Variovorax paradoxus: one gene and its partner. The protein of the gene in region 2 binds, or shares a complex with, the protein of the main gene of each other region. Links are inferred from orthologs where the notes say so. Each region holds a gene or a part of one and is shown on either strand. Other genes may lie near its edges. The genes, in order: QHG62_RS17740 and QHG62_RS23490.

Region 1 (11,521 bases), 1.2 Mb from region 2 along the record:
CACATAGGGATTGGTCCAGATCAGCACCGCCAGCGCGCCCACGCCCATGACGGCGTTGCGCAGTCCCATGCTGAGCGACGAGCCGACCACCGTCTGCACCAGCGTGGTGTCGGCAGTGAGGCGCGACAGCACTTCGCCGGTTTGCGTTGTCTCGAAGAACGCCGGGCTCTGGCGCAGCACATGTCCGTAGACCCCGTTGCGCAGGTCGGCCGTGACGCGTTCGCCGAGCCAGCTCACCGTATAGAAGCGTGCTGCCGAGAACAGGCCCAACGCGACAGCCACGGCGAAGAGGGCGCCGAAATGCTCCCGCAGCGCCATGGTCTGAGCGCCCTTGTCGGCGCTGATCAATCCGCCGTCGATGAGGCTGCGCAGCGCCAGCGGAAACACCAGCGTAGTGACGGCAGCCATCACCAGAAAAATTCCGGCCAGCACGATCTGGACGCGGTAGGGCCGAAGAAAAGGGCTCAGGCCCGACAGCGATCGGGGCGAGCCCTTGGCCGGTGAGGACAGGGGAGAAGAAGCCATGACGCGGATTCTAGCGACCCTTGCCGCCGCAAAGGCGGCCTTGACAATAATTGCTTGGGCAATTAATATTCTGGCCATGAGCGATGCAGACACCCCGCAAGTCCCCTCCGCCTCCGGTGATCCCGAACGGCGGCCGGCCGACTTCTACCGAGCCGAGACCTACAAGGCCGAGGAAAGCATCGGGTATTTGATGCGGCGCATATTGAGTGCGGTGGCCCAGGCCGTGGAAACCCGCATGTGCGAGCCCGGAAGCCCGACCTTTCCCCAATGGTTGCCTCTGTACAAGTTGCACGTCGGTGCCGCCACCACGGTGGCCGAACTGGCCCGGGCTTGCGAGCTCGACGCCGGTGCCATGACGCGCCTGCTCGACCGCCTGGAAGCCAAGGGCCTGTGCCGCCGTGTCCGATCGCTCGAAGACCGCCGCGTGGTCAACATCGAACTCACCGAAGAAGGCCGCGCCGCCGCCAAGGAAGTGCCATACGTGCTCAGCCGCGTGCAGAACGAACACCTGGCGGGTTTCACCAAAGAGGAATGGGAGCAGCTCAAGGGCTATCTGCGCCGCATCCTCGACAACGCGCAGGCCCTTGCAGCCCGTGGAGAAAAAAATGACTGATTCTTTCGCCGCCCGCGTCCTGCGGCGCACCCCCGTCATGGCCGCCGCAGTGCTGGTGGTTGCACTGGCCGGCTGTGCCGACATGGCCGGCATTGGCTCGCATGCCAAGCTGCGCGATGCGTTTTCGCTCGGCATTGCCGCCGACACCAGCGCCGCAGTTGTGCCCAGTGTCGACAGCCAATGGTGGCGAGCATTCGGCGACGCGCAACTCAACACGCTGGTCGACCAGGCTGTGGCCGGCAATCCGAACCTCCAGGTGGCACGTGCGCGCCTGGCGCGGGCGCAAGCCTCCGCGGACATTGCCGAGTCGGCGCTGAAGCCCAAGGTGAACGGTGAGCTCGACCTGAACCGCCAGAAGTTCAACAGCAACTACATCTATCCCGCACCGCTCGGGGGCTCGACCCAGAACATCGGCCTGCTGCAGCTCGGCGCGAGCTGGGAGCTCGACTTCTTCGGCAAGAACCGCACTGCGCTCGATGCCGCCATCGGCGCCGCCAATGCAGCCGCGGCCGATGCCGATGCCGCCCGCGTGCTGCTGGCCAGCAACGTGGCGCGCAGCTACTTTCAATGGGCCCGTCTCAACGAGCAGCTCGGCGTGGCCAAGCGCACGCTGGCGCAGCGCGATGAAACACTGAAGCTCGTGCGCGACCGTGTGTCCGCCGGCCTCGATACCCGTCTTGAACTGCGCCAGAGCGAAGGCGGCTTGCCCGAGGCCCGCCAGCAGATCGAAGCGCTCAACGAGCAGATTGCGCTGCAGCAGCACGCGCTCGATGCACTCGTCGGCCGGCCCAACGTGTCCGCATCGCTCAAGCCCCCGATGCTCGAGGCCGTGAAACCCATTGCGTTGCAAGCCAACATTCCGGCCGACCTGCTCGGCCGCCGTGCCGACATTGCGGCCGCGCGTTGGCGCGTCGAGGCCGCCACGAGCGATGTGGCCAATGCAAAGACGCAGTTCTATCCCAACGTGAACCTCACGGCCTTTGTCGGCTTCCAGAGCCTCGGCTTCGGCAAGCTGCTCAAGTCGGGCAGCGAGCAGTGGGGCGTGGGTCCCGCAATCCATCTGCCGATCTTCGAAGGCGGCCAGCTGCGCGCCAACCTGCGCGGCAAGGCGGCCGATCTCGACGCGGCCATCGAGAGCTACAACGCCACCGTGCTCGATGCCGTGCGCGACGCGGCCGACCAGGTGTCCAGCGCGCAATCGATCGCGCGCCAGCAGGCCGAACAGCGCGACGCGCAGACCGCCGCCGAGGGCGCCTACGACATTGCCGTGCAGCGCTACCGCGCCGGCCTTGGCAACTACCTGAACGTGCTGACCGCAGAAACCGCCGTGCTTGCACAACGCCGGCTGGCGGTCGACCTTGCCGCCCGCGCGCTCGACACGCAAGTGGGCCTGGCGCGTGCGCTGGGCGGCGGCTGGCAGCCGCCCACCACGGCCACAGCCAACGCGCCGGCTTCATCGGCCGCACTGAACTGAACCGACTTTTCTCGTCTTCGGAAAGAACTTCATCATGAGCGATAACAACACTCCGACGCCCGCTGCCACAGCAGCCGCCGCAACTCCTGAAGCCCCCGCCGGCAACGGCAAGCGCCGCCGCGCGCTCACCGCGCTTGCCGCGGTGGTCATCGTGGCCGGCGGCGGCTGGGGCATGTACGAATGGCTGGTTGCCAGCCACTACGAAAACACCGACAACGCCTACGTGCAGGGCAACGTGATCCAGATTACGCCGCAGATCGGCGGCACGGTCATGGCCATCAACGCCGACGACACCGACTTCGTGAAGGCCGGCCAGCCGTTGGTGCAGCTGGACCCCGCCGATGCAAAGGTGTCGCTCGAGCAGGCCGAGGCCGCGCTTGCGCAGGCCGTGCGCCAGGTGCGCACGCTGTATGCCAACAACGGCTCCCTTGCCGCACAGGTCAGCTTGCGCCAGGCCGACATCGTCAAGGCGCAGAGCGACATCGCCAAGGCACAGGACGACCTGCAGCGCCGCCGTGCACTGTCGGGCAACGGCGCGGTCTCGAAGGAAGAACTCAACCACGCCGAAACCGCGCTCGACAACGCCAAGAGCCAGCTGGCTGCAGCGCAGGCCGGCGTGGTGGCTGCGCGTGAAGCGCTGGCAAGCAACCAGTCGCTCACCGAAGGCACCAGCGTGGCCCAGCACCCGAGCGTGCTGGCCGCGGCCGCCAAGGTGCGGGAGGCCTACCTGGCCACCCAGCGCGTGGCCATGCCCGCGCCGGTCGATGGGTACGTTGCCAAGCGCACGGTGCAACTCGGCCAGCGCGTGGCGGCCGGCACGCCGATGATGTCGATCGTGCCGCTGAACCAGCTGTGGGTCGATGCCAACTTCAAGGAAGTGCAGCTGCGCAACATCCGCATCGACCAGCCCGTGAAGCTCACCGCCGACGTATACGGCAAGAAGGTCGAGTACACCGGCAAGGTGGCGGGCCTGGGCGTGGGCACCGGCAGTGCGTTTGCGCTGCTGCCGGCGCAAAACGCCACCGGCAACTGGATCAAGGTGGTGCAGCGCGTGCCCGTGCGCATTGCGCTCGACCCCGAGCAGCTCAAGGCCAACCCGCTGCGTATCGGCCTTTCGATGGACGCGGAGATCGACATCACGCAGAAGGGCGGCAAGATGCTGGCCGACGCACCGCGCGCCACGGCCATTTCGCAGACGCAGGTCTACAGCAAGCTCGACGACGGCGCCGACGCTGAAGTCGATCGCATCGTGGCCGCCAATCTCGGCCGCGGCACGCCTGCAGCCTCTGCGCAGCCCGCCGGCGGCCGTGCCGCACCCGCTGCAACCGCTGGCAATGCGGCTCACGCTGCGTCGCAGTCGCATCCCGGCTGATCGCGGTTGCCGAACTTTCCAAGGCAAACCCAATGGCCACTGCTGCCGCTTCCGCTTATGTAGCGCCGCCGCCGCTCGAGGGCTCCGCCCGCGTGTGGGGAACCGTCGCGCTCTCTGCGGCAACGTTCATGAACGTGCTCGACTCGTCGATCGCGAACGTGTCGCTGCCGGCCATCTCGGGTGACCTCGGGGTGAGCACCACCCAGGGCACCTGGGTCATTACCAGCTTTGCGGTGGCCAACGCCATTGCGGTGCCGCTCACGGGCTTCATGACCCAGCGCTTCGGCCAGGTGCGCCTGTTCATGGCGAGCGTGATCCTGTTCATGGTCAGCTCGCTGCTCTGCGGCCTGGCGCCCAACATGACCATGCTGATCGCGTTCCGCGCGCTGCAGGGCTTTGTCGCGGGACCGATGATCCCGCTGTCGCAAACGCTGCTGCTGTCGAGCTATCCGCGCGCCAAGGCCGGCCTGGCCATGGCCATGTGGTCGATGACCACGCTGGTGGCGCCCGTGATGGGGCCGCTCCTCGGCGGCTGGATCACCGACAACATCTCGTGGCCATGGATCTTCTACATCAACATTCCCGTGGGCATTGTTGCGGCGGCAATTACCTGGGCGCTTTACCGCGACCGTGAAAGCACCACGCGCAAGGTGCCCATCGACGCCATCGGCCTCGCGCTGCTGGTGCTGTGGGTTGGTGCCATGCAGCTCATGCTCGACAAGGGCAAGGAGCTCGACTGGTTCCATTCGCCAGAGATCATCACGATGGCCGTCGTGGCCGTGGTCGGCTTCGCGTTCTTCCTGATCTGGGAGCTGACCGACAAGCACCCGGTGGTCGACCTGTCGCTGTTCAAGCGGCGCAACTTCTGGTCGGGCGCGGTAGCCACCGCCGTGGCCTACGGGCTGTTCTTCGGCAACGTGGTGCTGCTGCCGCTGTGGCTGCAGCAGTGGATGGGCTACACCGCCACGCAGGCCGGCATGATCATGGCGCCCGTGGGGCTGCTGGCGATCTTCTTCTCGCCGGTGGTGGGCCTCACGGTGTCCAAGATCGACCCGCGCCGCTACGCGACTTTTTCGTTCCTGGTGTTTGCGCTGGTGCTGTGGATGCGGTCGAACTTCAACACGCAGGCCGACTTCGTGACGATCATCATCCCGACGATCATCCAGGGCATCGCGATGGCGTTCTTCTTCATTCCGCTGGTGACCATCACGCTGTCGGGCCTGACGCCCGACCGCATTCCGGCCGCCTCGGGGCTGTCGAACTTCCTGCGGATCACCGCGGGCGCCATGGGCACTTCGATCACCACCACGCTATGGGAAAACCGCGCGGCGCTGCATCACTCGCAGCTGGCCGAATCGGTGAACCAGGGCAACGGCGCGGCTGCCAGTGCCATGAACGGCCTTGCCAGCAGCGGCTTGAGCAGCGAGCAGGTGCTGGGGCAGATCAACCGCCTGGTCGATCAGCAATCGTTCATGCTGGCCGCCAACGACATCTTCTACGCGTCGGCCATTCTGTTCCTGCTGCTGATCCCGCTGGTGTGGTTGGCACGGCCGCAAAAGGGCGGTGCGGGCGGCGACGCTGCAGCAGGCGCGCACTAGGCGTTAACCCAGCTTGCGAAGAAGGGCGCGCTGGTCACGCGCCCAGCGCGCGCAGTACGTCGTAGCACGCACCCATGGTGTGATAGTCGGTCTTGCCGGCGGGGCTCTTCTCGTCGCTGATCTTGCGGTTGTCCGGCGTGAGAATGCGGTACCACGCCCCGTGCCGGTGGTCGACGAAGTGCTCCCAGCTGTAGGCCCAGATGCGGTCGTACCAACTCCAGTAGCCCTCGTCGCCGGTGCGCACGGCCAGCAGCGCGGCGGCGGCGAAGCTTTCGGCCTGCACCCAGAAGTACTTGTCGCCGTCGCACACCTTGCCGTCGGGGCCGAATCCGTAGACGAGGCCGCCATGCCCGGCGTCCCAGCCGCGCAGCATGGCGGTGTCGAAGAAGTGCCTCGCGCGCGTCACGATCCAGTCTGCTTCGCGGCCCGCCCCGACAAGGGCCCGCTCCAGCTGAAGCAGCAGCTTGGTCCATTCGGTGAGATGTCCGGTCTGAAAACCCCAGGGCCGGAAGATGTTGGTCTTGTCGCCGCGGTTGTAGTCCCAGTCGACCGACCAGTCATCGCGGTAATGCTCCCACACGAGTCCGCCGGCCAGTGCGGCAAGCTTGCCCGTCACCGATTCCGCGAGCGCCAGCGCACGATCGAGATAACGCGCCTCCTGCGTGGCTTCGTATGCGGCAAGCATCGCCTCGCAAGCGTGCATGTTGGCGTTCTGGCCCCTGTACGGCGCTACATGCCAATCAGGGTTGGCTTCATCGGCATACAGCGCATGTTGTGGTTCCCAGAAATGCCGTTCCATCAGTTGCCAGGTTTGCTCCAGGCCCGCGCGCGCTTCGTCGATTCCCGCCATCAGCGCGTGCGCGTGCGCAAGCAGCACGAAGGCCAGGCCGTAGCAATGGTGCGTGCCGTCTTGCACGGTCGCGCGCGCATCGTGCCAGTCGATCTGCCATGCGTAGCCGCCTCCCGGCTGTGCGTGCGCACGCTGCACAAAGGCCAAGCCGTGGCGTGCGGCGTCCAGATCCTGCGGTCTGCCGAAGCGCCGGTACGCCATGGCGTGGTTGAAGACGAAGCGCGTGCTGCTTACCAGGTGCCGCGTGCGCCGGTCGTACACCGCGCCGTCGTCCTTGAAGAAATGAAAGAAGCCGCCTGATGGGTCGCGGCTGACCGGCGCATAGAACGCCAGCGTGTCCAGGACGTGGCCGGCAAGAAGGTCGGGTGAGCGGAAGTTCGGCATGGACGGAACGGGAGGTACGCGACTAAGGGTTCGAACCGATAAGCCATTGTCATTGTGACGACAGTCTCACGCTGCCAGAGCACGGGGCATCGACTGGTTGCACTGCAGCATAGGCATTTGCCCCAGTATGCAACTGCGGGGCGCCCACCAACAATCAGGCCGCGCTCGGTAGTGGCGCATGAGATGGACCGCATGACCGACATATCTTTCCTGAACCCGGGCGACTTCGCGAGATGAGCGACGTCATCCTCGAAACACGCCAGCTCACCAAGGAATTCAAAGGGTTCACCGCGGTCAGCAAGGTCAACCTGTCGGTGGTGCGCGGCTCCATTCATGCGCTCATCGGCCCCAACGGCGCCGGCAAGACCACCTGCTTCAACCTGCTCACCAAGTTTCTCGAGCCGACCAGCGGCACGATTCTTTTCAACGGGCAGGACATCACGGGCGAGCAGCCGGCGCAAATCGCCCGGCGCGGAATCATCCGCTCCTTTCAGATATCGGCAGTGTTCCCGCACCTGACGCTGCTGGAGAACGTGCGTCTCGGCCTGCAACGTGCGCTCGGCACTTCGTACCATTTCTGGAAGAGCGAAAAGACGCTTGCGCCGCTCGATGCGCGCGCCCGCGAGCTGTTGGCCGAGGTCGGCCTGGCGGACCAGGCGGACGAACTGACCGTGAACCTGCCCTACGGCCACAAGCGCGCGCTCGAAATTGCCACCACGCTGGCCATGGACCCCGAGCTGATGCTGCTCGACGAGCCCACGCAGGGCATGGGCCACGAAGACGTGCATCGCGTGGCCGAACTCATCAAGCGCGTGTCGGCCGGCCGCACCATCCTCATGGTGGAGCACAACATGAGCGTGGTCTCGACCATTGCGGACACCATCACCGTGCTCCAGCGGGGCGCCGTGCTGGCTGAAGGCCCGTACGCCGACGTTTCGAAGAATCCGCAGGTGATGGAAGCCTACATGGGCACCACCGAAGGACAACTGCAGGGGGCACATTGACATGACCGCTGCACTCGAGATCAAGGACCTCCACGCCTGGTACGGCGAATCGCACGTGCTGCACGGCGTGAACATGGTGGTGCAGCCCGGCGAGGTGGTTACGCTGCTTGGCCGCAACGGGGCAGGGCGCACCAGCACGCTGCGCGCCATCATGGGCCTGACCGGCTCCCGCAAGGGCAGCATCGAAGTGAACGGCACGCAGACCATCGGCATGGCTACGCACCGCATCGCGCACCTGGGCATTGGCTATTGCCCTGAAGAGCGCGGCATCTTCGCCAGCCTTTCGGCCGAGGAAAACCTGCTGCTGCCACCGGCACTCAAGGGCGCGGGGCAGGGCATGTCGGTTGCCGAAATCTACGAGATGTTTCCCAACCTGGCCGAGCGCCGCAACAGCCCGGGCACGCGGCTTTCGGGCGGTGAGCAGCAGATGCTGGCGGTGGCGCGCATCCTGCGCACCGGCGCCAAGCTGCTGCTGCTCGACGAAATTTCCGAAGGCCTGGCGCCGGTGATCGTGCAGGCCCTCGCGCGAATGATCCACACCCTGCGCGGCAAGGGCTACACCATCGTGATGGTGGAGCAGAACTTCCGCTTTGCCGCGCCCTTGGCCGACCGCTTCTACGTGATGGAGCACGGCCGCATGGTCGAGGCTTTCGGCGCCAAGGAGCTCGAAGCCAAGATGCCCGTGCTCAGCGAACTGCTGGGCGTATAGCCGACCCCGCGCACTTATTTTCTCGTTGACTCTTTCAACCATCCAGGAGACACATACCATGCAAACAAAGCTCAAGATCATTGCGCTCATGCTCGGAGCCGCGGGCCTTGCGAGCCATGCCGTGCAGGCGCAAGAGAAGGTCGTCATCGGCTACATCAGCGACTTGTCCGGCCTGTATGCCGACCTGGAAGGCAAGGGCGGCGCCACCGCCATCCAGATGGCCATCGAGGACATGGGTGGCAAGGTGCTCGGCCAGCCGGTGGAAGTGCTGAGCGTCGACCACCAGAACAAGCCCGACATCGCCGCCTCGAAGGCACGCGAGTGGATCGACACCGCCGGCGCCACGATGATCTTCGCGGGCACCAATTCGGGCGTGGCGCTGGCCACCGCCAAGGTTGCACAAGAAAAGAAGCGCGTGTTCTTCACCAATGGCGCCGCCACCTCGGCGCTCACCAACGCGCAGTGCAGCCCCTACACCGTGCACTACGCGTACGACACCGTCGCGCTGGCCAAGAGCACCGGCGGCGCCGTGGTCGACACGGGCGGCAAGAGCTGGTTCTTCCTGACGGCCGACTACGCCTTCGGCCATGCGCTCGAGGCCGACACGGCCAAGGTCGTCAAGGCCAAGGGCGGCTCGGTGGTGGGCACGGTGCGGGCGCCGCTCAACGCGTCCGACTTCTCTTCCTTCCTGCTGCAGGCACAGAACTCCAAGGCGCAGGTGCTGGGCCTGGCCAACGCCGGCGGCGACTTCATCAACTCGATGAAGGCATCGAAGGAGTTCGGCATCGACAAGTCGATGAAGGTTGCGGGCCTGCTGGTGTTTCTTACCGACGTGAAGAGCCTGGGCCTGCCGGCCACGCAAGGCCTGCTGCACACCACCAGCTGGTACTGGGACGCCGACGACGAGTCGCGCAAGTGGGCCGCCCGCTACGAAGCCAAGACCAAGAACAAGCCCACCGACATCCAGGCCGCCGACTACTCGGCCACCATGGCCTACCTCAAGGCCGTCGAAGCCGTGAAGAGCACCGATGCCGACAAGGTGATGGCGCATCTCAAGAAGACGCCGATCAACGACTTCTACGCCAAGGGCGTGATCCGCGCGGACGGCCGCATGGTGCACGACATGCTGCTGGCAGAGGTCAAGAAGCCTTCGGAATCCAAGGGCCCGTGGGACCTGCTGAAGATCGTCAAGAAGGTGCCGGGCGACCAGGTCTATACCACCAAGGAAGAAAGCACCTGCGCCCTCTGGAAGTGACTGCTGCCCGCCACCCGGTCTTTTGACGCCTTTCTGAACCTGTCTCCACGATGAACATCTCAATGCCTGCCCTGTTGAGCCAGCTCCTTCTGGGGCTGGTCAACGGGTCGTTCTACGCGATCCTGAGCCTGGGGCTGGCGGTGATCTTCGGGCTGCTCAACGTCATCAACTTTGCGCATGGCGCACTGTTCATGATGGGAGCAGTGCTGTCGTGGATGGCGATGAATTACTTCAACGTCAACTACTGGGTCATGCTGGCGGTGGCGCCGCTCATCGTCGGCGTTTTTGGCGTGCTCATCGAGCGGCTGCTGCTGCGGTGGATCTACAAGCTCGACCACCTCTACGGCCTCTTGCTCACGCTGGGCCTCACGCTGCTGATCGAAGGCGGCTTCCGTTCGGTGTATGGCGTCTCGGGCCTGGCCTACAGCACGCCGGAGGCGCTGAGCGGCGGCACCAACCTCGGCTTCATGTTCCTGCCCAACTACCGCGCGTGGGTGGTGGTGGCTTCGCTCGTGGTGTGCTTTGCCACCTGGTATGCGATCGAGAAGACGCGGCTCGGCGCCTACCTTCGCGCGGGCACCGAGAACCCGCGGCTGGTCGAGGCCTTCGGCGTCAACGTGCCGCTGATGGTCACGCTGACCTACGGCTTCGGCGTGGCGCTGGCCGCATTTGCCGGTGTGCTTGCCGCGCCGGTCATCCAGATCTCGCCGCTGATGGGGCAGAACCTCATCATCATCGTGTTCGCGGTGGTCGTGATCGGCGGCATGGGCTCGATCATGGGCGCCATTCTCACGGGCCTCGGGCTCGGCGTGGTCGAGGGGCTGACCAAGGTGTTCTATCCGGAGGCCTCGGCCACCGTGGTGTTCGTGATCATGGTCGTGGTGCTGCTGATCCGCCCGGCCGGCCTGTTCGGCAGCGAGAAGTAAAAGTCCATGAAGAAAATATCGCTCGTCGTCTACGGAGTGCTGCTGCTGGCGCTCATTGCCGCACCTTTCATCGGCTTCTATCCCGTGTTCGTGATGAAGGTGCTGTGCTTTGCACTGTTTGCCTGCGCCTTCAACCTTCTGCTGGGTTACACCGGCATGCTGTCTTTCGGCCATGCCGCGTTCCTGGGCGGCTCTGCCTATCTCACTGGCCATGCGCTGAAGGTCTGGCACCTCACCCCCGAACTCGGCCTCATTGCCGGCACGCTGGCCGGTGCGCTGCTGGGGCTGGTGTTCGGCTGGCTGGCCATTCGCCGCCAAGGCATCTACTTTTCGATGATCACGCTGGCGCTGGCGCAAATGATGTATTTCGTCGCGCTGCAGGCCAAGTTCACCGGCGGCGAAGACGGCCTGCAGAGCGTGCCGCGCGGCAAGCTCTTCGGCCTGGTCGACCTGTCGAACGATCTCACGATGTACTACGTTGCCCTGGTCATCGTCGTCGTGGCCTTCCTGCTCATTGCGCGCACGGTGCATTCGCCTTTCGGGCAGGTGCTCAAGGGCATCAAGGAAAACGAGCCGCGCGCCATTTCGCTCGGCTACGACGTCAACCGCTTCAAGCTGCTGGCCTTCGTGATCTCGGCAGCGCTGTCGGGCCTGGCCGGCTCGCTCAAGACGCTGGTGCTCGGCTTCGCATCGCTCAGCGACGTGCACTGGACCGCATCGGGCCACGTCATCCTGATGACGCTGGTGGGCGGCCTCGGCACGCTTTCCGGCCCGCTGGTGGGTTCGGCCGTGGTGGTGTTGCTGGAGAACA
Region 2 (11,559 bases):
CGCCTCCGGGTCGGTCACCACCTGGCCTTCTTCATCGAGCGTGCGGCCCGATGCCGTCAGGCCGATGTAGTTGCGGAAACGCGTGACGTACGCGTTGACGCGGGCGGTGTTGGCGCCCGACTTCCATTGCGCCCCCAGGTCGAAGCCGGTCGACTTTTCCTTCTCGAGATTCGGGTTGCCGACCTCCCATGCGGCCGTTGCCACGTGCGGGCCGTTGGCAAGCAGTTCGTAGTCCTTCGGAGCCCGCTCGGTGTAGGCCAGGTTCGAGGTGAGCTGCCACTGCGGCGTCAGGTTGACCAGCGCGCCCAGGGCCGCGCTGTGCGGGTTGAAGGTGCGCTCGCCGACCGCAAAACGCGTCACGCTCGGGTCGTCCGGATAGCCGAGCGAGGTGATGCGGACCTTCTCGGTGCGCGCGCCAAAGCTCAGCCGGCCCCATGAGGTGCCGAGCTCTTCGTACATGAACAGCGCGTTGGAGCGCGTGCGGCTGTGCGGCGCAAAGGCTTCCGCGCCGTCCGCGGCAAAGCGGTTGGTCTCGCTGCTGAAACCCACCAGGCCTTCGAGGTTGCCGATCTTCTGGTGGCGCGCCTCGATGCGCAGGTCATTGCTCATGTTCGAGAAGGTGGTGCCGGCCTCGCCGCCTTCGAACTCGGTGTGGCGGTAGTCGGTGTGGCTGAGCTTGGCGTGAACGCTGCTGATGATGCCGCCCGGGCGCCATTCGCCTTCGATGGCATAGCGGTCGGACTTCATGCCGATGGTCACGTCGTCTTCGGCCACCGTGCCGTAGTTGCTGCGGTAGGTGCTCGCCGAAGCGCCGATCCATCCCTGGTCGAAGAACAGCGTGCCGCCCACGGCGCCGCCGTGCGCCTCGTTGGCCGAATTGCAGATCTTGCGCGCCAGCGTGGGACGGCCAGGCTTGGTGCATTCCAGTTCGATGGGCACCGAGACGTCCTTGGAGTCGCGGTTGAACGCATCGACGTGCAGCGCCAGGCGGCCGTTGCCGCCCTCGAAGACCACACCGCCGTTCTTTTCCTTGTTGCCGGTCGAAAAGCCCAGGTCGGCACGGCCGCCGAAGCCGTCGATCGGCTCGGTCGGAATGCGGTTGTCGATGACGTTGACCACGCCGCCCACCGCACTGCCGCCGTACTGCAGCGCAGACGGCCCGCGCAGCACTTCGACGCGGTCGGTCACCAGCGAATCGACCGGCACCGCGTGGTCGTAACTCAGCGCCGAAGCATCGGGCGCGCCGCCGCCGTTCTGCAGGATGCGGATGCGGTCGCCGTCCAGGCCGCGAATGATCGGGCGGCTCGCGTTGGGCCCGAAGTAGCTGCTGCTCACGCCGGGAAGGTTGTTGAGCGTTTCGCCGAGCGTCGATTCGGAGCGCATCAGCAGCTTGTCGCCCGAGAGCGTGGTGGTGGGCGCAATCAGGTCGGCCGCGCCTAGCGGATTGCCGGTGACGGCAATTTCAGGCAGGGAGGCCGCGGGCGCTTCAGCGGATTGCGGCTGGGGGGCCGGCTGGGGCTGCGGTTGCGCCTGGGCCAGGCTCGCGAAAGAGGCGAGCGAAAGAACGGCAGCGCCGATGGCGTTGCGACGGAAATTGGGAATCATGAATGGGCACTCGTTGAATCAATGGACGATCTGCCGCGACCACCAGAGGCGGTGCAGCAACCGGAACACGGAGGGATTCAGCGAGTGGAAGGCGGGCCGCGCGCGTCGAACAGCGCAACCCAGCGGGCGATGGCCTCGCCCTGGAGATACGCAAAGGTGGCCGACGGCAACAGCACCGGCAGCACCACCATGGGCACACCCAAGGCGCCCGAACCGTGCGACAGCTGGTCGTACAGCCGGCACTCGGCATCGGAATGGTCGCCGAAGAGGCTGGCAATTCCGTGGATGTGCTTGCCCGCAGCGTCGGCATGGACAGCCTGCGCGGCGGAGCTGGCCTGCCCCAGCCCGGGCACGTGCAGCGTCCGGTGGATCAGCCCCAGCGTACCCGCAAACCACAGCGCAACCACCAGCGCGACGGCGATCGCGCGGGTCGACAGAATCGACCGGTGTGGAGCTTGGCAGGCGGTGTGCACAGGGAGCGGGTGTTGAAAACGGAGCGGGCAGGAAAAAAGCGAACCCGATATTGTCGCGGCTTGACGGGCCGGATGCGGGTCACTACATTACTAACCCGCGAGTCATTAATCTCATGCCCACGCCCCGTTCCTTTGTCGACAAGATCTGCCCGGTGCGCTCCAAACGCGAGCGCCGCAAGGAGGCGCGCCCCGGCGAACTGCTGGCGGCGGCACTCGATCTGTTCGTTGAAAAAGGCTTTGCCGCCACCCGCTCCGAGGAAGTCGCGGCGCGCGCCGGGGTCTCCAAGGGCACGCTCTTTCTTTATTTTCCGAGCAAGGAAGAGCTCTTCAAGGCCGTGGTGGTCGAAAACCTCAGCGGCCGGTTCTCCGAGTGGAACGAAGAGTTCGAAACCTTCGAGGGCACCTCGGCCGACATGCTGCGCTATTGCATGCGCGTCTGGTGGGAGCGGGTCGGCATGACCAAGGCTTCGGGCCTGACCAAGCTCATGATGAGCGAAGGCGCCAATTTTCCGGACCTGGCGGAGTTCTACCGCAAGGAAGTGATCCGGCCGGGCCATTCGCTGTTGCGGCGCATCCTGCAACGTGGCATCGACAAGGGCGAATTCGCGCCGGTCGACATCGACCACGCCATTTACTCGGTGGTGGCGCCCATGGTCTTCCTGATGCTGTGGAAGCACTCGGCCATGGTGTGTGTCGACGAAGACACCTCGCTCGACCCTGAAAAGTACCTTGCCACCCAGGCGGAAACCGTGCTTTACGGCCTTACCCGCCGCCCGGGAGCCGCGGCATGAAGCGTGCATGGATGGCCGGGCTTCCGCGAGCGGGCGCTGCGCAACCTAAAATTGAAGGTTTGTCCTGAGCCCCACAAGGAAAAGCCCCCAATGAACCCGACCCCCACCCTCGAGCGCTTGCGCTTCAACATGATCGAGCAGCAGATCCGGCCCTGGGATGTGCTGGACCTCGAAATTCTCGACCTGCTGGCTGCCATCCGGCGCGAAGACTACGTGCCGCCCGCGCATCGCGGCCTGGCCTTCTTCGACATGGAAATTCCGCTCGGCGACGGCTCCGTTCCCGGCCAGGTGATGCTCTCGCCCAAGGTCGAGGCGCGCATGCTGCAGGACCTGCACGTGCAAAAGCACGAGTCGGTGCTCGAGATCGGTACCGGCTCCGGCTTCATGGCCGCCCTGCTCGCCCATCGCGCCGCCCAGGTGCTGTCGCTCGAAATCGACCCCGTGCTGGCCGCCCGCGCCGCCGAGACGCTGCGCCAGAACGGCGTTGCCAACGTGGAAGTGCGCAACGCCGACGGCGCCGTGCCGCTGCCGAGCGGCCCGAGCTTCGACGTGATCGTGCTCAGCGGTTCCGTCGCCCGCATTCCGCAGAACCTGCTCGGCTCTCTCAAGGTGGGTGGCCGCCTGGCCGCCATCGTGGGCGAAGAACCCATGATGCGCGCGCACTTCGTCACCCGCAGCAGCGAAAGCAAGTGGGACACGATCCAGCCGTGGGACACGGTGGCGCCGCGGCTGCTCAATTTCCCCGAGCCTTCGCGCTTCTCGTTCTGAACGGACGTCTTCGAATGATCGATCAAGTCCGCCCCGCCGATCTTGCAGCCTGGTTTGCCCAGAACCCCGATGCGGCGCCCGTGCTGCTCGACGTGCGCGAACCCTGGGAACTGCAGACGGCAAGCGTCGCGCCCCAGGGCTTCACGCTGGTCGCCATCCCGATGAACGAGATTCCGGGGCGGCTTTCCGAACTCGACGAAGGCCAGCGCATTGCGTGCCTGTGCCATCACGGCGCGCGCAGCCAGCGCGTGGCGGCCTTCCTGAGCCAGAACGGCTTTGCCGAGCTGGCCAACGTGGCCGGCGGCATCGACGCCTGGTCCGCACAGCACGACCCGGCCGTGCCGCGCTACTGATTCTTTCTTCAAGGACGTTCAATGCCTTCCAGGCCCAGGCTTTTGCCTCTTTCCGCAGCGCTCGCAAGTCTCTTTGCCACCCTGCTCGCACTGCCGGCCCAAGGCCAGACACTGAACGAACTCTACGAATCCGCACGCGGCTTCGACGCCACCTACCAGGGTGCGCGAGCCCAGTACGACGCGAACGTGGCGCGCGCGGCGCAGGCCAAGGCGGGCATTCTTCCCGCCGTGGGGCTCACGGCCGGCGCCACGCGCAACAATCTCGACATCGACACCCTCACCGGCCCCGGCCGCGGCACCAGCACGCCGCGCGACTTCACGACGCAGAACGTCGGCATCAACGCCACGCAGCCGATCTACCGGCCCGCCAACTGGGCCACCTACGAGCAGGGCAAGCGCCAGGCCGAGATTGCCGAGGCGGTGCTCACCGCGGCCGAGCAGGACCTGATCGTTCGCGTGAGCCAAGCGTATTTCGACGTGCTCGCCAGCCAGGACAGCCTGACGCTGGTGCGCGCGCAAAAGGTGGCCGTGGCCGAGCAGCTCGCGTCGGCCAAGCGCAACTTCGAGGTCGGCACTTCCACCATCACCGACACGCGTGAAGCACAGGCGCGCTACGACCTCGTCATTGCGCAAGAGATTGCCGCGGAGAACGACCTGCAGGTCAAGAAGATCGTCCTCGACCAGCTGGTCGGCAGGCCCGGCAGCGTGCCGGTTCCGCTGGCGCAGCCCGTGGTGCTGCCAACGGCCATGCCCGCAAGCATCGATGCATGGGTGGCGCAGGCCGAAGAAGCGCATCCCTCCATCCGCCAGGCGCGGCTCGGCCTCGACGTGGCCGGCCTCGAAATCCGCAAGGCCGAAGCCGGCCACAAGCCCACGCTGGACGCCAACCTGGGCTACAACATCACGCGCAATCCGCACGGCACCAGCACCAGCACTGTGGGCACGCGCATCGATGCCGCGTCGGTGGGCGTGGTGTTCAACATGCCGCTCTTCGCGGGCTTTGCCACCGAGAACCGCATCAAGGAAACGCTGGCACTCGAAGAGCAGTCGCGCAGCGTGCTCGAAGGCACCCGCCGCAGCGTGGCGCAGGCCACCCGCGCAGCCTACCTCGGGCTGGTATCCGGCGCGGGCCAGGTCAAGGCGCTCGAAGCCGCCGAAGCCTCGAGCCAGAGCGCGCTCGACGCCAACCGGCTCGGCTACCAGGTGGGCGTGCGCATCAACATCGATGTGCTCAATTCGCAAAGCCAGCTGTACCAGACCAAGCGCGACCTTGCGCAGGCGCGCTACAACGTGCTGCTGGGCAACCTGAAGCTGCGCCAGGCCAACGGCACGCTGACGGTGGACGACATGAACGCGATCAACGCGACGCTGGCGAAGAACGGCGGCCCGTCTTCGCAGCCGGCACAGCCTTCGACCGGCGAGCGCCCGCAGACGGCGCCTTCGACGGTGGTGCCGGTCACGCCGCCGAGCATTCCGGTGGTGCCGCCCGTGCCTGTGCCGCCGTTCAATCCGCCGGCTCCGACGATGCCTTCGGCACCGCCGCCACCGGTCATCCTGAATCCCCCCGTTCGCTGAGAATTCAGCCCACGCGGCTACTCGAGCGTGGGTTCCGCTCTCGCGTCTTCTTCCAGAGGCGCGGCGCCGGTCGGCACGGGGTCGGCAGCCTGCGCAATGGCAAGCACGGCCGCGGCGGTGCGCTCGGCCGCCCCGCGGTTGGACGATGAAAAAGCCAGCGCGGCCTGCGCCATCGCAGCGCGGCGCTCGGGGTTCTCGACCAGCTTGAGGGCCGCCGTCACCGCCTGCTCCATGTTCTCGACGCGCAGCGAGGCACCGGCCGCAAGCGAAAGCTGCGCCGCTTCGGCAAAGTTGAAGGTCGAGGGGCCCATGACCACCGGACAGCCGCAAGCGGCGGGCTCGATGAGGTTCTGGCCGCCCAGCGGTTCGAAGCTTCCGCCCAGCAGCGCAACATCGGCCAGGCCGTAGTAAAGCGCCATTTCGCCGAGCGAATCGCCAAGCCATATCTCTGCATCGGTCGGCTGGCCGGCCGCGCTTCGGCGCGCCACGGCAAAGCCTTGCGATTCGATGAGCGCGGCCACTTCGTCGAAGCGCTGCGGATGGCGCGGCACGATCATCCATTGCACGTCATGCACGCGCTTGGCAATCGAGCGGACGGCGCCCTGCTCCGGCGGCACGGGCGACGTGGCACCGAAGCGCTTGAGCACCTCGAGCAGCATGCGCTCTTCGCCGTCGCGCGAGCTCGCAAGCACCACCATCGGCTTGGGCAGCCGCTCGCGCAGCGCCACGGCCGCGGTGAGCTGGCGCGCGTCGGGCGAGGCATCGAACTTGAGGTTGCCGTAGATGCCGGCCACCTTGGCGCCAAGCGACACCAGCCGGTGCGCGTCGGCCTCCGTCTGTGCCCACACGGCGGCCAGCGCCGAATACGCGGGCCGCGCGAGCCAGCTCAGGCGCTCGGCCGCGGCCAGCGACTTTTCGTTGAGGCGTGCGTTGGCAAGCACGAGCGGAATGCGGCGCTCGGCGCAGGCGGCGGCCATCTCGGGCCAGACTTCGGTTTCCATCAGCACGCCGATGCGCGGCTGGAAGCGATCGAGAAAACGCGCCACCGCGCCCGGCATGTCCCACGGCTGCCAGACCTGCGTGTCGCCCGGCTCCAGCAGCTTGGCCCCCTCTTCGCGGCCGGTGGCGGTGCCGTGCGTGAGCAAAATGGGTATGCCGGGGTACTGCCGACGCAGCTCGGCAATCAGGATGGCGGCCGCGCGTGTTTCACCGAGCGAAACCGCATGCACCCAGCACTGCCCTTCGCCAGTGGTTGCATCGTCGTAGTAGCCGAAGCGTTCCTCCACGGCCACGCCATAGCCCGGCTCGGCCACCGCGCGGCGCCGCAGCTTGCGGCGAACCAGCGGTTGCACAACGGTGGTGAAGACGCCGTACAGGCGCAGCAGCAGCGAACGCACGGGGTTCAGTGCGACGCTTCGGCCAGCGTCGCGTCGGCCTTCACGGTTCTGAGGAGCGCGAGCATCTCGGCTTCGATGCGCTTCAGGGCCGCATCGGTCTGGCCTTCGAAGCGCAGCACCAGCACCGGCGTGGTGTTGGAAGCGCGAATGAGGCCGAAGCCGTCGGGCCAGTCGACGCGCAATCCGTCGATGGTCGAGACCACCGCGGGTGCCGCAAAGCTTGCGCTTGAAACCAGCTTTTCGACCACCGCATGCGGCTCGCCTTCGGCGCACTTCACGTTGAGCTCGGGCGTCGAGAAGCTCGTGGGCAGCGCGTTGAGCGTGTCGCTCGCGTTGGGCGTCTTGCTCAATATCTCGAGCAGGCGGCAGCCCGCATAGGTGCCGTCGTCGAAGCCGAACCAGCGCTCCTTGAAGAAGATGTGGCCGCTCATTTCGCCGCCGAGCGGTGAATCGATTTCCTTCATCTTGGCCTTGATGAGCGAATGGCCGGTCTTGAAGATCATCGGCTTGCCGCCTGCGGCCTCGATGGCCGGCCCCAGGCGCTGCGAGCACTTCACGTCGTAAACGATGGTGCCGCCCGGCACGCGCGAAAGCACGTCCTGCGCAAAGAGCTGCATCTGGCGGTCGGGGAAGATGTTCTGGCCGTCTTTCGTGACGATGCCAAGGCGGTCGCCGTCGCCGTCGAAGGCCAGGCCCAGTTCGGCGTCGCCCGTGGCCAGCGCGGCCATCAAGTCCTTCAGGTTTTCGGGACGGCTCGGGTCGGGGTGGTGGTTGGGAAAGTCGCCGTCGACCTCGCTGAACAGCTCGGTCACTTCGCAGCCGATGGCGCGGAAGATGGCGGGAGCCGAAGCGCCCGCAATGCCGTTGCCCGAATCCACCACGATCTTCAGTGGCCGCGCCAGCTTGATGTCGCCGACGATGCGCTTCACATAGGCCTCGGTCACATCGACATTGCGCACGCTGCCGCCCGGTGCCAGCTTGGCGGTGCCTTCTTCCATCCCCTTGCGCAGGCCCTGGATCTCGTCGCCGTAGATGGCGCGGCCTGCCAGCACCATCTTGAAGCCGTTGTAGTCCTTCGGATTGTGGCTGCCGGTCACCTGGATGCCGCTGCTCGACAGCGTGTGCGCCGCAAAGTACAGCATGGGCGTGGTCACGGCGCCCACGTTGATAACCTCGATGCCGGTGGCGACAAGGCCCTTGATCAGTGCTTCGGCGAGCGCAGGGCCCGACAGGCGGCCGTCGCGGCCCACGGCCACGGTTTTTTCACCGGCGGCACGGGCGGCGCTGCCAAAGGCCCGGCCGAGCGCTTCGGCGACCTCGGCATCGAGCGTGACGGGTACCACGCCGCGGATGTCGTAGGCCTTGAAAATCGACGCACTGAGTTGCATGAGAAGGCATTCCCTGTAGTTCTAAAGACCGAGCCATTGTAGGCAAGCAGCCTGGTGCCCACATGTCCGAAAACGGCCAGTTGAAACGAGTCGAAACCGTATCATTTGCCCATGCCTTCCACACATGCCTCCACCGAAGTGCTCGAGAGCGACGCCTGCTACCTGGCAATGAAGACGCACGATGCGCGCTTCGACGGCACGTTCTTCACGGCGGTGACCTCCACCGGCATCTATTGCAGGCCGGTCTGCCGCGTGAAGCTGCCCCGCCGCGAGAACTGCCGGTTCTTCCGCCATGCGGCGCAGGCCGAGGCGGAAGGCTTTCGCCCTTGCCTGCGCTGCCGGCCCGAACTGGCGCCGCGGGCGGCAAGCTGGTCCACCGAAGATGCCTCGCGCATTCTCGCGCTCCAGGCCGCGCGCCTCATCGACGAACCCGATGCCTGGACCGAGGACGGCCCCGGCGCCGCACAGATTGCAGCACGGCTCGGCGTGAGCGATCGGCACCTGAGGCGCATCTTCGAGGCGCAGTTCGGCGTCTCGCCCCTGCAATACCTGCAAACGCGGCGGCTGCTGGCCGCCAAGCAGCTGATTGCCGACACGCGCCTGCCCATGACGCAGGTGGCACTGGCCAGCGGCTTTGCGAGCGTGCGCCGCTTCAACGCCGCATTTCTGGAGCACTACGGCCTCAACCCGAGTGCGCTGCGGCGCGCGGGCGGCGCGGAGGGCGGTGAAGCAAAAGCCATCGAAGTGCGCCTGGGCTTTCGCCCGCCGTACGACGTGAACGCAATGCTCGGCTTCTTTGCGCGCCGTGCACTGCGGGGCGTCGAAGTTGCGTTCACCGCCGACGGCAAGGAGCCCGCCAAGGGCAGCACGCCAACCTTTGTGCAGCTGGCCCGCACGCTGCGCGTGCAGCAAGGCACGCAAACGCACGCCGGATGGCTGCAGTTGCGCTTCGACATGGAGCGCGAGCAGATGCTGCTCTCGGTGAGCGATTCGCTTGCCGCGGTGCTGCCGATCGTGATCAGCCGCGCGCGGGCCATGCTCGACCTCGATGCCGAGCCGATGGCCATCAACGCCGCGCTGCACGAAGCCTTTCCGCACGGCGACGGGCTGCGCGTGCCGGGCACCGTCGACGGCTTCGAACTCGCGGTGCGCGCAGTGCTGGGCCAGCAGATCACGGTGGCTGCGGCGCGCACGCTGGGCTCGCGGTTGGTGGCTGCGTTCGGCGAACCCATTGCCACCCCCATCGAGGGCCTGGACCGGTTGTTCCCCACGCCTGCAGCCGTGGCGGCCGCGAGCGGAGATGCACTTGGGCAGCTCGGCATCGTGCGCCAGCGGCAAGCCGCGCTGCAGGCCATTGCCCGCGAGGTCGCGGCCGGCAAGCTGGCGCTGCATGCGCGTGCCGACGTGCCTTCGACCATCGCCGCGCTGCAGGAGTTGCCGGGCATCGGCGCCTGGACCGCGCAGTACATCGCCATGCGCGCGCTGCGCTGGCCCGATGCGTTTCCGGCCGGAGACGTCGCGCTGCAAAAAGCATTGGGCGTGACAACCGCACGCGCGGCGAGCGAGTCATCGCAGGCATGGCGCCCCTGGCGCAGCTACGCGGTGCTGCGCGCATGGCATGCACCGTCGCCATTACCGGCAACCGCCACAACCGCGGAACCACCCGCGGCAGAACCTTCTTCCAGCAACATCACAACGGCAGGCGCCTCCGCCTGAAATGTCATGAAGTTCAAGACCAAAGTCATCTACACATCGCACATCGAAACGCCGCTGGGCGGCATCACCATGGCCGCCACCGACGAAGGCCTGGCGGGCGTCTGGTTCGACCAGCAACGCCATTGGCCCGACACCACGGGCTGGCAACCCAAGGACGATCATCCCGCGCTGGTCGAAGCCGGGGCGCAGCTGCGCGACTACTTTGCCGGCAAGCGCGACACCTTCGATGTGAAACTCGATCTGTCGCACGGCACCACGTTCCAGCAGAGCGTATGGCAGGCACTGCTTGCCATACCCGCGGGCAAGACGATGACCTACGGCGCACTGAGCGCCAACGTGGGCAACCCTGGCGCGGTGCGTGCGGTGGGTGCGGCCGTGGGACGCAACCCGATCAGCGTGATCGTGCCTTGCCACCGCGTTCTCGGTGCCAACGGCTCGCTGACCGGTTACGCTGGCGGGCTTCACCGCAAGACCGCCTTGCTGGAACTCGAATCGAAATAGGCCTGGCCCCGGCCGGGCGCGCAGATCAAGAGAATGCAAGAGAACGTATGACTACAACAACAAAAGACAACACCGCAGCCACCGACTCGCCAAAGCCCAAGGCATGGCTCATCGATCTCGTGCTGCTCGGCGCGCTCTGGGGCGCGTCTTTTCTTTTCATGCGCATCGGCGCCGCCGAGTTCGGTGCCTTGCCGGCGGCCGCGGTGCGCGTCGGCGTGGCCACGCTCTTCTTGTTGCCGCTGCTCTTCATGCGCGGCCACGGTGCGGCGCTGGCGCAGCACTGGAAAGCCTCGATGGCGATCGGCGTGCTGAACTCGGGCATTCCGTTCGCACTGTTCTGCTTTGCGCTGCTCACCATCAACAGCGGCCTGGCCGCGGTCATCAACGCCACCGTGCCGATGTTCGGCGCGCTCGTGGCCTGGGCCTGGTTTCGCGACCGGCCCGATGGCTCGCGCATCGTCGGGCTGGTCATCGGCTTTGCAGGCGTTGCCATGCTCGCAAGCCGCAGCGCGGGCCTGCATGCCGATGCCGGAGGCAATGCCGCGCTGTGGGCCGTGCTGGCCTGCCTTGGCGCCTGCGCAAGCTATGGCGTGGCAGCCAGCGCCACGCGGCGCTACCTGGGCGGCGTGCCTGCGCTGGCCACGGCCACCGGCAGCCAGATCGGCGCCACGCTGTTCCTTGCGTTGCCCGCGCTGTGGTTCTGGCCCACGCAAATGCCCAGCCTGCGCGCATGGCTCGCATTGCTGGCGCTGGGCATTGCCTGTACCGGCCTGGCCTACATCCTGTTCTTCCGGCTCATCGCCAACGCGGGTCCGGCGCGCGCCCTGACCGTGACCTTCCTGGTGCCGGTCTTCGCGGTGTTCTACGGCGCCGTGTTCCTGGGCGAAAACATCACGCAGTGGATGCTGATCTGCGCGGCGGTCATCGTGTGCGGCGTGGCGCTTTCCACGGGCCTCGTCAAGCTGTGGCCGGGCGCCGGCTCGGCAGCCGCT

Evidence for each region.
Region 1: the proteins of QHG62_RS23490 (region 2) and QHG62_RS17740 are in contact, whole or in part, in a cryo-EM structure (PDB 8ZAL), measured with the Escherichia coli proteins. The link is inferred for Variovorax paradoxus from one-to-one orthologs.

What each region holds. Positions count from the first base shown.
Region 1 is NZ_CP123990.1:3,674,508-3,686,028, reverse strand. Bases 1,978-4,815 are described here. They hold QHG62_RS17740 (efflux RND transporter periplasmic adaptor subunit), read left to right. Parts: upstream 1,978-2,646; coding sequence 2,647-3,984; downstream 3,985-4,815. Other genes in these bases: QHG62_RS17735 (DHA2 family efflux MFS transporter permease subunit), read left to right, coding at 4,017-4,815; QHG62_RS17745 (efflux transporter outer membrane subunit), read left to right, coding at 1,978-2,612. In the rest of the region: QHG62_RS17755 (ABC transporter transmembrane domain-containing protein), read right to left, coding at 1-525; QHG62_RS17750 (MarR family winged helix-turn-helix transcriptional regulator), read left to right, coding at 602-1,138; more of QHG62_RS17745, read left to right, coding at 1,131-1,977; more of QHG62_RS17735, read left to right, coding at 4,816-5,582; QHG62_RS17730 (AGE family epimerase/isomerase), read right to left, coding at 5,617-6,816; QHG62_RS17725 (ABC transporter ATP-binding protein), read left to right, coding at 7,050-7,820; QHG62_RS17720 (ABC transporter ATP-binding protein), read left to right, coding at 7,822-8,529; QHG62_RS17715 (ABC transporter substrate-binding protein), read left to right, coding at 8,588-9,784; QHG62_RS17710 (branched-chain amino acid ABC transporter permease), read left to right, coding at 9,835-10,710; QHG62_RS17705 (branched-chain amino acid ABC transporter permease), read left to right, coding at 10,717-11,521. UniProt on the Escherichia coli protein: Part of the tripartite efflux system EmrAB-TolC, which confers resistance to antibiotics such as CCCP, FCCP, 2,4-dinitrophenol and nalidixic acid. EmrA is a drug-binding protein that provides a physical link between EmrB and TolC.
Region 2 is NZ_CP123990.1:4,882,064-4,893,622, forward strand. What follows is about bases 3,413-6,288. They hold QHG62_RS23490 (TolC family outer membrane protein), read left to right. Parts: upstream 3,413-4,011; coding sequence 4,012-5,565; downstream 5,566-6,288. Other genes in these bases: QHG62_RS23480 (protein-L-isoaspartate O-methyltransferase family protein), read left to right, coding at 3,413-3,637; QHG62_RS23485 (rhodanese-like domain-containing protein), read left to right, coding at 3,652-3,990; QHG62_RS23495 (3-deoxy-D-manno-octulosonic acid transferase), read right to left, coding at 5,583-6,288. Also shown: QHG62_RS23465 (TonB-dependent receptor), read right to left, coding at 1-1,605; QHG62_RS23470 (hypothetical protein), read right to left, coding at 1,683-2,078; QHG62_RS23475 (TetR/AcrR family transcriptional regulator), read left to right, coding at 2,192-2,869; more of QHG62_RS23480, read left to right, coding at 2,960-3,412; more of QHG62_RS23495, read right to left, coding at 6,289-6,962; QHG62_RS23500 (phosphomannomutase/phosphoglucomutase), read right to left, coding at 6,968-8,350; QHG62_RS23505 (DNA-3-methyladenine glycosylase 2 family protein), read left to right, coding at 8,462-10,066; QHG62_RS23510 (methylated-DNA--[protein]-cysteine S-methyltransferase), read left to right, coding at 10,073-10,567; QHG62_RS23515 (DMT family transporter), read left to right, coding at 10,615-11,559; QHG62_RS23520 (DUF1345 domain-containing protein), read right to left, coding at 11,558-11,559. UniProt on the Escherichia coli protein: Outer membrane channel, which is required for the function of several efflux systems such as AcrAB-TolC, AcrEF-TolC, EmrAB-TolC and MacAB-TolC. These systems are involved in export of antibiotics and other toxic compounds from the cell.